Regions from separate parts of the Verrucosispora sp. WMMD1129 genome, predicted to be linked through region 2. Evidence: riboswitches for the same ligand, from Rfam matches in the RefSeq annotation. Region 2 holds a riboswitch; the other holds the start of a gene.

Region 1 (4,407 bases), 2.5 Mb from region 2:
AGGTCCGGATGGACACCGTCCATGGTGTCCGGGTTGCCGGCTCGGCCAAGCGCGACGATCCGCCCGTCGCGCAGCCCGACGTCGGCCTTCACCACCCCCCAGTGGTCGAGGACGACCGCACCGGTGATGACGGTGTCCAGGGCGCCCTCGGCGCGGGTGGCCCGGGACTGACCCATCGACTCGCGAATCACCTTGCCGCCGCCGAAGACCGCCTCGTCACCGCCGGCACAGTGGTCGTGCTCGACCTCGATCAGCAGGTTCGTGTCGGCCAGCCGGATCCGGTCTCCGGTGGTCGGCCCGTAGAGGGCCACGTAGCGGTTCCGCTCCACGATGCTCACGCCTTCCGTCCTTCGTCCAGCGCTCCGGCGCACTCGCCGCGCAGGCCCGGCACGATCCGCGCGCCACCCAGCGGCACCAGGTCCACCCGGCGGCTCACGCCCGGCTCGAACCGCACCGAGGTGCCGGCCGGTACCGCGAGCCGCTGCCCCCAGGCGGCGTCCCGGTCGAAATCCAGCGCCGGGTTGGCCTCGGCGAAGTGGTAGTGCGACCCGACCTGCACCGGCCGGTCACCGGTGTTGACCACCAGCAGCGTGGTCACCGGCCGCCCGGCGTTGATCTCGACAGGCCCGTCCGCCGGCAGGATCTCCCCGGGGATCACGGGATCGGGTGGTGCACAGTCACCAGTTTGGTGCCGTCCGGGAACGTCGCCTCCACCTGCACCTCCCCCAGCAACTCGGGGATGCCGTCCTGCACGTCGTCCCGGCTGAGCACGGTGCGTCCGGCGGCCATCAGGTCGACCACGGACGCACCGTCGCGGGCCCCTTCGAGCAGGAAGGCGGTGATCACCGCGACGGCTTCCGGATAGTTGAGACGCAGGCCGCGCTCGCGGCGACGTCGGGCGACGTCGGCCGCCACGTGGACGAGCAGGCGGTCCTGCTCGTGAGGGGTGAGATACACGGGTGCTCCCGGTGGATGTCCGCGCTCCCGACGCCGCCGGCCCGGCGCCTCGACGCGCCGCCGCACGGTTCGGGGTTCGCCCGCCGGCCCGACCCGCCACGCGCATCGGGCCTGGGAGTTCCACCCTCCCGGCCCACGTGACGGATCACCGGCGGTGGCTTCTCGGATGCGGACCGCACCGCCCACCGCTCAGCAGACCGTAAGGGATCACGCGCTTCCCCGGCAACACCCCAACCGGCGTACGCCCCGGGTGGGAGGTCGGCGTACGGGGGGTCGGGGTGAGGGTGGTCATAACGGGTGGACGCTGGGCGGTCAGCGGCTGCTAGCCTCGGCCGCAGGTCATGAGTGCCAGCGCCAAGCCCCGGCTCGCTGGCCGGCAACCCTCCACCGCGCAGGGGTGCCCCGGGTGAGGACCAGGCATCGGTGCAACCACCGGTGCAAGCGTGGCCTGGGTTCCCAGGTCATCACGACCTTGAGGAGAACCATGTCGTACCGCGATCGATCTGTGGCCCGCCCGGGCCTGACCCGGCGTCGGCACGTCGACATGATGCGGGTCTGTAGCGCCGCGTGTAGCTGACCGCAGCGCCCCGGTCACTGATCCCTGACGGGTCGGCTGACCGATCTGTCATCGATCCCCATCCCAGCGGTCCGCCCTGCGGCGGACCGTCGGTGTGGCACGTCCGTGCCCGCCGCAGCTCAACCAGGAGACACCTGTGCGATTCCTTCCTGCCCTGACCCGGGCCGCCGCCGTCGGCGTCGCCGCCATCCTCGGCGCCGCCACCCTCACCGCCTGCGGCTCGAACTCCGCCGGCAACGCGGCCGACAACCCGTACAACCTGGTGCAGCCGGGCGTGCTGCGGGCCGGCACCCTCACCGACGCACCACCGAACGTGTACCTCAAGGACGGCAAGTTCACCGGCTTCGACAACGACCTGCTGGTCGCCGCCGCCGACAAGCTCGGCCTGACTGTGGAGTTCGTCGGCACCGACTTCTCCGCCCTGCTCGCCCAGGTCGGCAACCGCAAGTTCGACGTCGGCAGCTCCTCGATCACCATCACCGAGGCACGCAAGAAGACGGTGGACTTCGGCAACGGGTACGACTTCGGCTACTTCGGGCTCGACGTGCCCGCCGGATCGGCGCTGCGCAGCTTCGACGAACTGCCCGGCAAGCGGGTGGTGGTCGTGCAGGGCACCGTCCAGGACGACTACGCCACGAACAAGGGCCTCGACCCGGTCCGGGTGCCCGACTACAACGGCGCGATCAACCAGCTCAAGGCCGGTACCGCCGACGCCTGGATCGCCCCCGCCGAGATCGGCGAGAAGACCGCCGCGGACAGCGGCGGCAAGATCACGGTGGCGGCGAAGGAACTCAGCCCGGCACCGACGGCGTACGCCTTCGCCAAGGGCAACGACGCGCTGCGCGAGGCGCTGAACCGGGCCCTCGACGAGGTGATCGCCGACGGCACCTGGACCCGCCTTCAGGAGCAGTACTACCCGGGCCGGCCGATCCCGGTCGACTTCACCCCGGGCAGTGGCGAGGTGTCGGCTCCGGCCGCTTCCTGACGGTAGGAGCACGAGCGAGCAGGGCGGAGGTTGACCCGTGGATCCGTTGCACACCCTGTGGGAGACGTTCTTCGACTGGGAGTCGATGCGTGAGGCGTTACCCGAGATGCTCACCGTCGGGTTGCCGAACACGCTGATCCTGGCGGTCACCGCCGCCCTGCTCGGCTCGGCACTCGGCATCCTGCTGGCGGTGGCGGGAATCTCGCGTACCCGCTGGCTGCGGTGGCCGGCGCGGGTCTGGACCGACGTGTTCCGGGGCCTGCCGGCGGCGGCGACGATCCTGCTGATCGGGGTCGGCCTGGCCCCGCTGGGCATGCAGGTGTGGGGGCCGAACCCGTACCCGTTGGGCATCCTGGCGCTGTCGCTTATCGCGTCGGCGTACCTCGGGGAGATCTTCCGCTCGGGTATCCAGTCGGTGGAGGCCACCCAGTTGGAGGCGGCCCGTGCGCTGGGCTTCTCCTGGCGCGAGGCGATGCGGAGGGTGATCATCCCGCAGGGCATCCGGCGGATCCTGCCGGCCTGGGTCAACCAGCTCATCGCCCTGATCAAGGACTCCAGCCTGGTCTACTTCCTCGGCCTGCTGGCCAGTCAGCGCGAGCTGTTCCGGATCGGTCAGGACTACGCGGCCAACACCGGCAACCAGTCGGCGCTGCTGCTGGCTGGGCTGTTCTACCTCGCGCTGACCGTGCCGCTGACCCACGCCGTCAACTGGATCGACAAGCGACTGCGGCACGGCCGGCCGGCGGCCGGACCGACCGACGACCCCGACGACCTGGACCTGGCGCTGCCCGGCGCCGCCGGAGGCAACCAACGATGAACACCTCGGTCAGCCTGAGCCTGCGCGACGTGCACCTCGCCTTCGGGCGTCACCGGGTACTGCGCGGGGTGGACCTGGACGTGGCGCGCGGCGGCACCGCGTGCGTCATCGGCCCGTCCGGGTCGGGCAAGTCCACCCTGCTGCGTACCGTCAACCGGCTCCTCGAACCGGACCGGGGCGACGTGCTGCTGGACGGGCGCAGCGTGCTGCGCGACGACCCGGACGCCCTGCGGCAGCGGATCGGCATGGTGTTCCAGCAGTTCAACCTCTTCCCGCACATGAGCGTGCTGCGCAACATCACGCTGCCGTTGCGTCGCATCCGCAGGCTCGGCGAGGACGAGGCGGTGGCCCGGGCCCGGGCCGAACTCGACCGGGTCGGCCTGGCCGCCAAGGCCGACGCCCGGCCCGCTCACCTGTCCGGCGGGCAGCAGCAGCGGGTCGCCATCGCACGGGCCCTGGCCATGCAGCCTCAGGTGATGCTCTTCGACGAGGCCACCTCCGCGCTCGACCCGGAACTGGTCAAGGGGGTGCTGGCGCTGATGGCGGAGCTGTCCGCCCAGGGCATGACGATGGTGGTGGTGACCCACGAGATGGGCTTCGCCCGCCAGGTCGCCGATACGGTCGCCTTCATGGACGCCGGGGTGGTGCTGGAGGCCGGCGAGCCGGAGTCCGTCTTCGAGTCGCCGCAGCACCCCCGGCTACGCCGCTTCCTGTCCCAGGTGCTGTGACCTCGGGCAGTCGTTGGTCAGCGACGGCGGCCGGCGAGGATCGCGAGGGTCTCCCGGCGCACCTCGTCGGGCTCCCGCACGAGGCGACGGTGGCTGAACCTGACCACCAGGATGCCGACCGTGGCGAGTAACGCGTCGCGTCGCAGATCGATCTCACGCTGGCGCGGGTCGCCGTGCGAGGTGGCACCGTCCAGCTCGATGTTGACTCGCTCCTGCTCGGCGAACAGGTCCAGGTACATGGTTCGCTTGTTCACCCGGACACGCACCTGTCGCATCAGCACCGGCATCCCCGGACCGGTGAAGACCCGGTCATGACCCCAGATCTCCAGCGGGCTGCGGCAGC
Region 2 (4,407 bases):
CTGATCGCGTTCCAGTTCGACACCAACGACGACGACAACGGCGGGGGCGAGTTCGGCAGCCTGATCGATCTCGCCACCTCTGGTGGGTTGAACTTCACCCTCTTCACCATCTTCGTGTCCGCCTCGTTCCTGCTCGTCGTCGTGGTCGCGCTGTTCTGCGGCGACACGGTGGCGAGCGAGGCGAGTTGGGGAAGCCTGCGCTACCTGTTGGCGATTCCGGTGCCCCGGGCCCGACTGCTCACGGTGAAGCTGCTTGTCGCGCTCGCGTACTCGGCGCTGGCACTGATCCTGCTCGCCGGCACGGCACTGGCCATCGGCACCCTGCGCTACGGCTGGTCGCCGCTGCGCAGCACGGTCGCCGCGCAGTTGGAGCCGGGCGAGGGGCTGCTGCGGTTGCTCGCGGTGCTCGGGTACCTGGCGATCGTCCTGCTGGTGGTCGCGGGCCTGGCCTTCCTGCTGTCGGTGACCACCGACGCGGCGCTGGGCGCGGTGGGTGGCGCGGTGCTGCTGTGGATTCTCTCCAGCATCCTGGACCAGATCACCGCGCTCGGCGCGATCCGGTCCTTTTTGCCGACCCACTACAGCACCGCGTGGTTGGGGCTGCTCTCCACGCCCGTACAGACCGACGACATCGTGCGAGGCACGGTCTCGGCGATCTGCTACGCGACCGTGTTCTGGGGTCTGGCGTTCTGGCGTTTCACCCGCAAGGACATCACCAGCTGAGCCCGCTGTCCGCGCCCGCTCCGCCCGTGTGCTCCGTCCGGTCAGAGCAGCGGGACCGGTGTGGTGGGCGGCGGGTTGGGCACCGCCCGCGTCGGCTCCGGCGTGCTCGGCTCGCGTTTCTGCCAGGCGCTGACCCCGAGCCGGTCGGTGTTGCCCAGGTCGATGTGGCCCTGTATGACGACCCGTTGCGCGGGCCGGCCGCGCAGCGGGGCGACGTCGAGGTGCTCGGCGTTGGTCGCCACCACTGTCGGATTGTCGACCAGGTTGCGCCAGAGCAGGGCGGTGCCGGCCGCCTCGCCGGGGGCCAGGACCAGGGGGCGGGGTGGGTCGTCGAAGCCGGACGTGATCCCCTTCGCGCCCCGGATCACCCGAACCGGGATGACGTCGCCGTCCGCGTCCCGCAGGCGCGGCTCAGGGTAGCCGTGCAGCCGGTAGGGGCGGTCGCCGCAATTGACAAGTTCCAGGCCCATCGCCCGCAGCCCCATCGCGGCGCTGACGCCGCGGTAGGTGATCCGTACACCGGAGTCGGGGCAGCCGGACGTAGGGCCGTTGCTTCCCCCGGGATCGCCGTCCCGGGAGGGCGTACCGCCGAGCTCGGCGGCGTCGGACGGTGCGCTGCCGGGCCCACGGGAAGCCGGGGTCGGGCCGGGCGGCCCACTCGCGAGGCCGCCGGCCGGGGCGCAGCCGGCGAGCAGGCCGAGCGTTGCGGTGATCGAGACCGACACGGCGACGAGCCGACGCCCACCAGGGGCCGGGCTGCGGACCGTTGTGGGTGGCATCGGAGCATCGTCGCACCCGGCCACGGCGGCTTGTGCTCCCGCCACCCACGTAAGCAGACCATAAGGTTTCCGTGGTAGGGGTGCCCCCGAAAGTTTCGGCCGCTAGACTGAGTGTGGGAGCGTTCCCAACAAGAGAGATTGCATCGACAACTATCTATAGATTCCGCATTCTGGTACCACCACCCCACTCGTAGGAGGTACCAATGCGTACTGACCGGTTCGGCGGGCCGGCTCTGTCCCTGTTCCGCATTGTCATCGGGCTGTTATTTCTCATTCACGGCATGTCGTCCGTCTTCGGCGTCTTCGGCGGCAACCGTGGCACCGGCGAGGCGGTGCCGCTCGGCCAGTGGCCGGGCTGGTACGCCGCGATGATCCAGTTGATCTGCGGTGCCCTCGTTCTCCTCGGCCTGTTCACCCGACCCGCGGCTCTGGTGGCGTCGGGCTCCATGGCCTACGCGTACTTCGTCGTCCATCAGCCCGAGGCGCTACTGCCGCTGCGCAACAACGGCGAACTGTCCGTCCTCTTCTGCTGGGCGTTCTTCCTGGTGGCGGTGCTCGGCCCGGGCACCTGGGCGGTGGACACGCTCTGGCGACGCGGGGCCGCCACGGTCGCCCTGGCCGAGGACGAACGGCGGTCCGTGCCAGCCTGACGGCGATGCTCAGCGGCGCCGGGGGGCACGAACGGCGCCGCTGAGGTTTCGCTCACAGGCTGAGATTGACAGGCGACGGCTGCGTCCGGATTGCCTAGACTCGGCGACACAACTGCATACCTCATCCAGAGGGGCTGAGGGATACGGCCCGACGACGCCCCGGCAACCACCTCGCGCGCTCACCGTTGAGCGTCCGGCGGGGCAGGTGCCAATTCCGTCCCCGCCGCAGGGTGCGATGCGGGGAAAGATGAGAGGACTTCGACATGACGTCGACGCTCGCCCCGTCCGGCATCGACACCGCCGCCAGCCCCGCCCGTGCCCTGGTCTGCCGGGCCTGTTCGGCCCGCTACCCGCTCGCCGCCCAGCACGCCTGTTACGAGTGTTTCGGCCCGCTGGAGGTCGACTACGACCCGGCCGCACTCGCCACCGTCACCCGCGAGCAGATCGAGGCCGGCCCGCGCAACCTCTGGCGCTACGCCGCCCTGCTGCCCGCCGGCCAGGACCCGGCCGCCCGGGTCACCCTGGACCCGGGTTTCACCCCGTTGGTGGCCGCCGACCAGCTCGCCGCCGAGTTGGGCATCACCGCTCCGCTCTGGGTCAAGGACGACAGCGCCAATCCCACCCACTCCTTCAAGGACCGGGTGGTGTCGGTGGCGCTGACCGCCGCTCGCGCGCTTGGCTTCTCCCGGTTCGCCTGCGCCTCCACCGGCAACCTGGCCAACTCGGTGGCCGCGCACGCCGCCCGGGTGGGTACGCCCTCCGTGGTCTTCATCCCCAGCGACCTGGAGCAGGGCAAGGTCGTCACGACCGCCGTCTACGGCGGTGACCTGGTCGCCATCGACGGGTCGTACGACGACGTGAACCGGCTCTGCGGCGAACTGGTCGAGACCGACGAGTTCGAGGACACCGCCTTCGTCAACGTCAACGTGCGGCCGTACTACGCGGAGGGGTCCAAGACGCTCGGCTACGAGGTGGCCGAGCAACTCGGTTGGCGGATCCCCGCCCAGGTGGTCATCCCGATGGCCTCGGGTGAGCTGCTCACCAAGATTGACAAGGCGTTCAGCGAGCTGGTCGAGATCGGCCTGGTCGAGGCCCCGGCCGGTGGCTGGAAGGTCTTCGGGGCGCAGTCGGCCGGCTGCAACCCGATCGCCACCGCACTGCACGGCGGCACCGACGTCATCACCCCGGTCAAGCCGACCGGGATCGCCAAGTCGCTGAACATCGGCGACCCGGCCGCCGGGCTGTACGCCCTGGAGGCGGTGCGCCGCACCGGTGGCTGGATGGACTACGCCGACGACGACGAGATCCGATCGGCGGTACGCCTGTTGGCGCGTACCACCGGGGTCTTCGCGGAGACGGCCGGCGGGGTGACCGTGGCGGTGCTGCGCAAGCTTGTCGAGTCGGGCCGACTGGACCCGACCGCCGAGACGGTGGTGTTCAACACCGGCGAAGGGCTGAAGACCCTCGACGCGGTCGCCGGCGAGGTCGGCCCCACCCACCGGATCAAGCCTTCGTTGCGGGCCGCTCGCGACGCGGGCCTGCTGAGCTGACGACGAACGGATTAGTAAGCGGCATTTCGCAGGGAGTGAGCGAAACACGCCGCCAGGGACTTGACGACCGCAAACGGACGGCGCAAGATGCTCCGTGCGGGAGGGCGCTTCGCCGTAGACTTTCAGTCTTTACGACCCAGCGCCGGAGGCGTTGTGCGATCGTCCCTCCCGACCAACGTCCGAGCGGGCCAGCGAAAATTCGCTGGCCCGCTCGTCTGTCGCTGGCGCAGGCTGCCGGCATGACCATCACCATCACCCCGGTCTGGGCCGCCGACGAGGCGGCCGTCGAGCAGGCGTATCAGATCGGTGCCGCACAGGTGGCCGCCGACGAGCCGGACTTCCCGCCGCTCTGCCGGCGACGATTCACCGCCCTGCTCCGCCATCCGATGCCGGGCTACGAAACCAGCATGCTGCTGGCGCGGATCGACGGTGTGCCGGCCGGTTTTCTCCGACTGGACCTGCCGCAGCTGGACAACACCGAAAACGCCTCCGCTGAGCTGATCGTGCATCCGGCACGACGCCGCCGAGGCGTCGGCCGAGCGTTGGCCGAACATGGCCTCGGCCTGCTGCGCGAGCGCGGGCGTAAACGGGTGAGTGCGATGAGCCGGGCGGAGCTTGCCGGCGAGCCCGGCCGTCGGTCGCCGGGTAACGCGTTCGCTGCGGCCATGGGCGCGGTCAACGCCCTGACCGATGTGCGGCGACGCC

What was found. A riboswitch is a leader RNA that binds a small molecule or an ion and turns the genes downstream of it on or off. The one in region 2 is predicted to bind S-adenosylmethionine.
Region 1: another riboswitch for S-adenosylmethionine. It lies ahead of O7624_RS30000 (ABC transporter substrate-binding protein); the one in region 2 lies ahead of thrC (threonine synthase).

Annotation. Positions count from the first base shown of each region.
Region 1 is NZ_CP120741.1:6,488,071-6,492,477, reverse strand. It holds gene O7624_RS30015 (urease subunit alpha) at 1-338, opposite strand, end outside; gene O7624_RS30010 (urease subunit beta) at 335-658, opposite strand; gene O7624_RS30005 (urease subunit gamma) at 655-957, opposite strand; SAM riboswitch class IV at 1,295-1,407, shown strand; gene O7624_RS30000 (ABC transporter substrate-binding protein) at 1,671-2,519, shown strand; gene O7624_RS29995 (amino acid ABC transporter permease) at 2,557-3,336, shown strand; gene O7624_RS29990 (amino acid ABC transporter ATP-binding protein) at 3,333-4,064, shown strand; gene O7624_RS29985 (DUF559 domain-containing protein) at 4,082-4,407, opposite strand, start outside.
Region 2 is NZ_CP120741.1:3,946,879-3,951,285, forward strand. It holds gene O7624_RS18320 (ABC transporter permease subunit) at 1-723, shown strand, start outside; gene O7624_RS18325 (DUF4232 domain-containing protein) at 765-1,502, opposite strand; gene O7624_RS18330 (DoxX family protein) at 1,706-2,152, shown strand; SAM riboswitch class I at 2,271-2,406, shown strand; gene thrC (threonine synthase) at 2,416-3,702, shown strand; gene O7624_RS18340 (GNAT family protein) at 3,942-4,407, shown strand, end outside.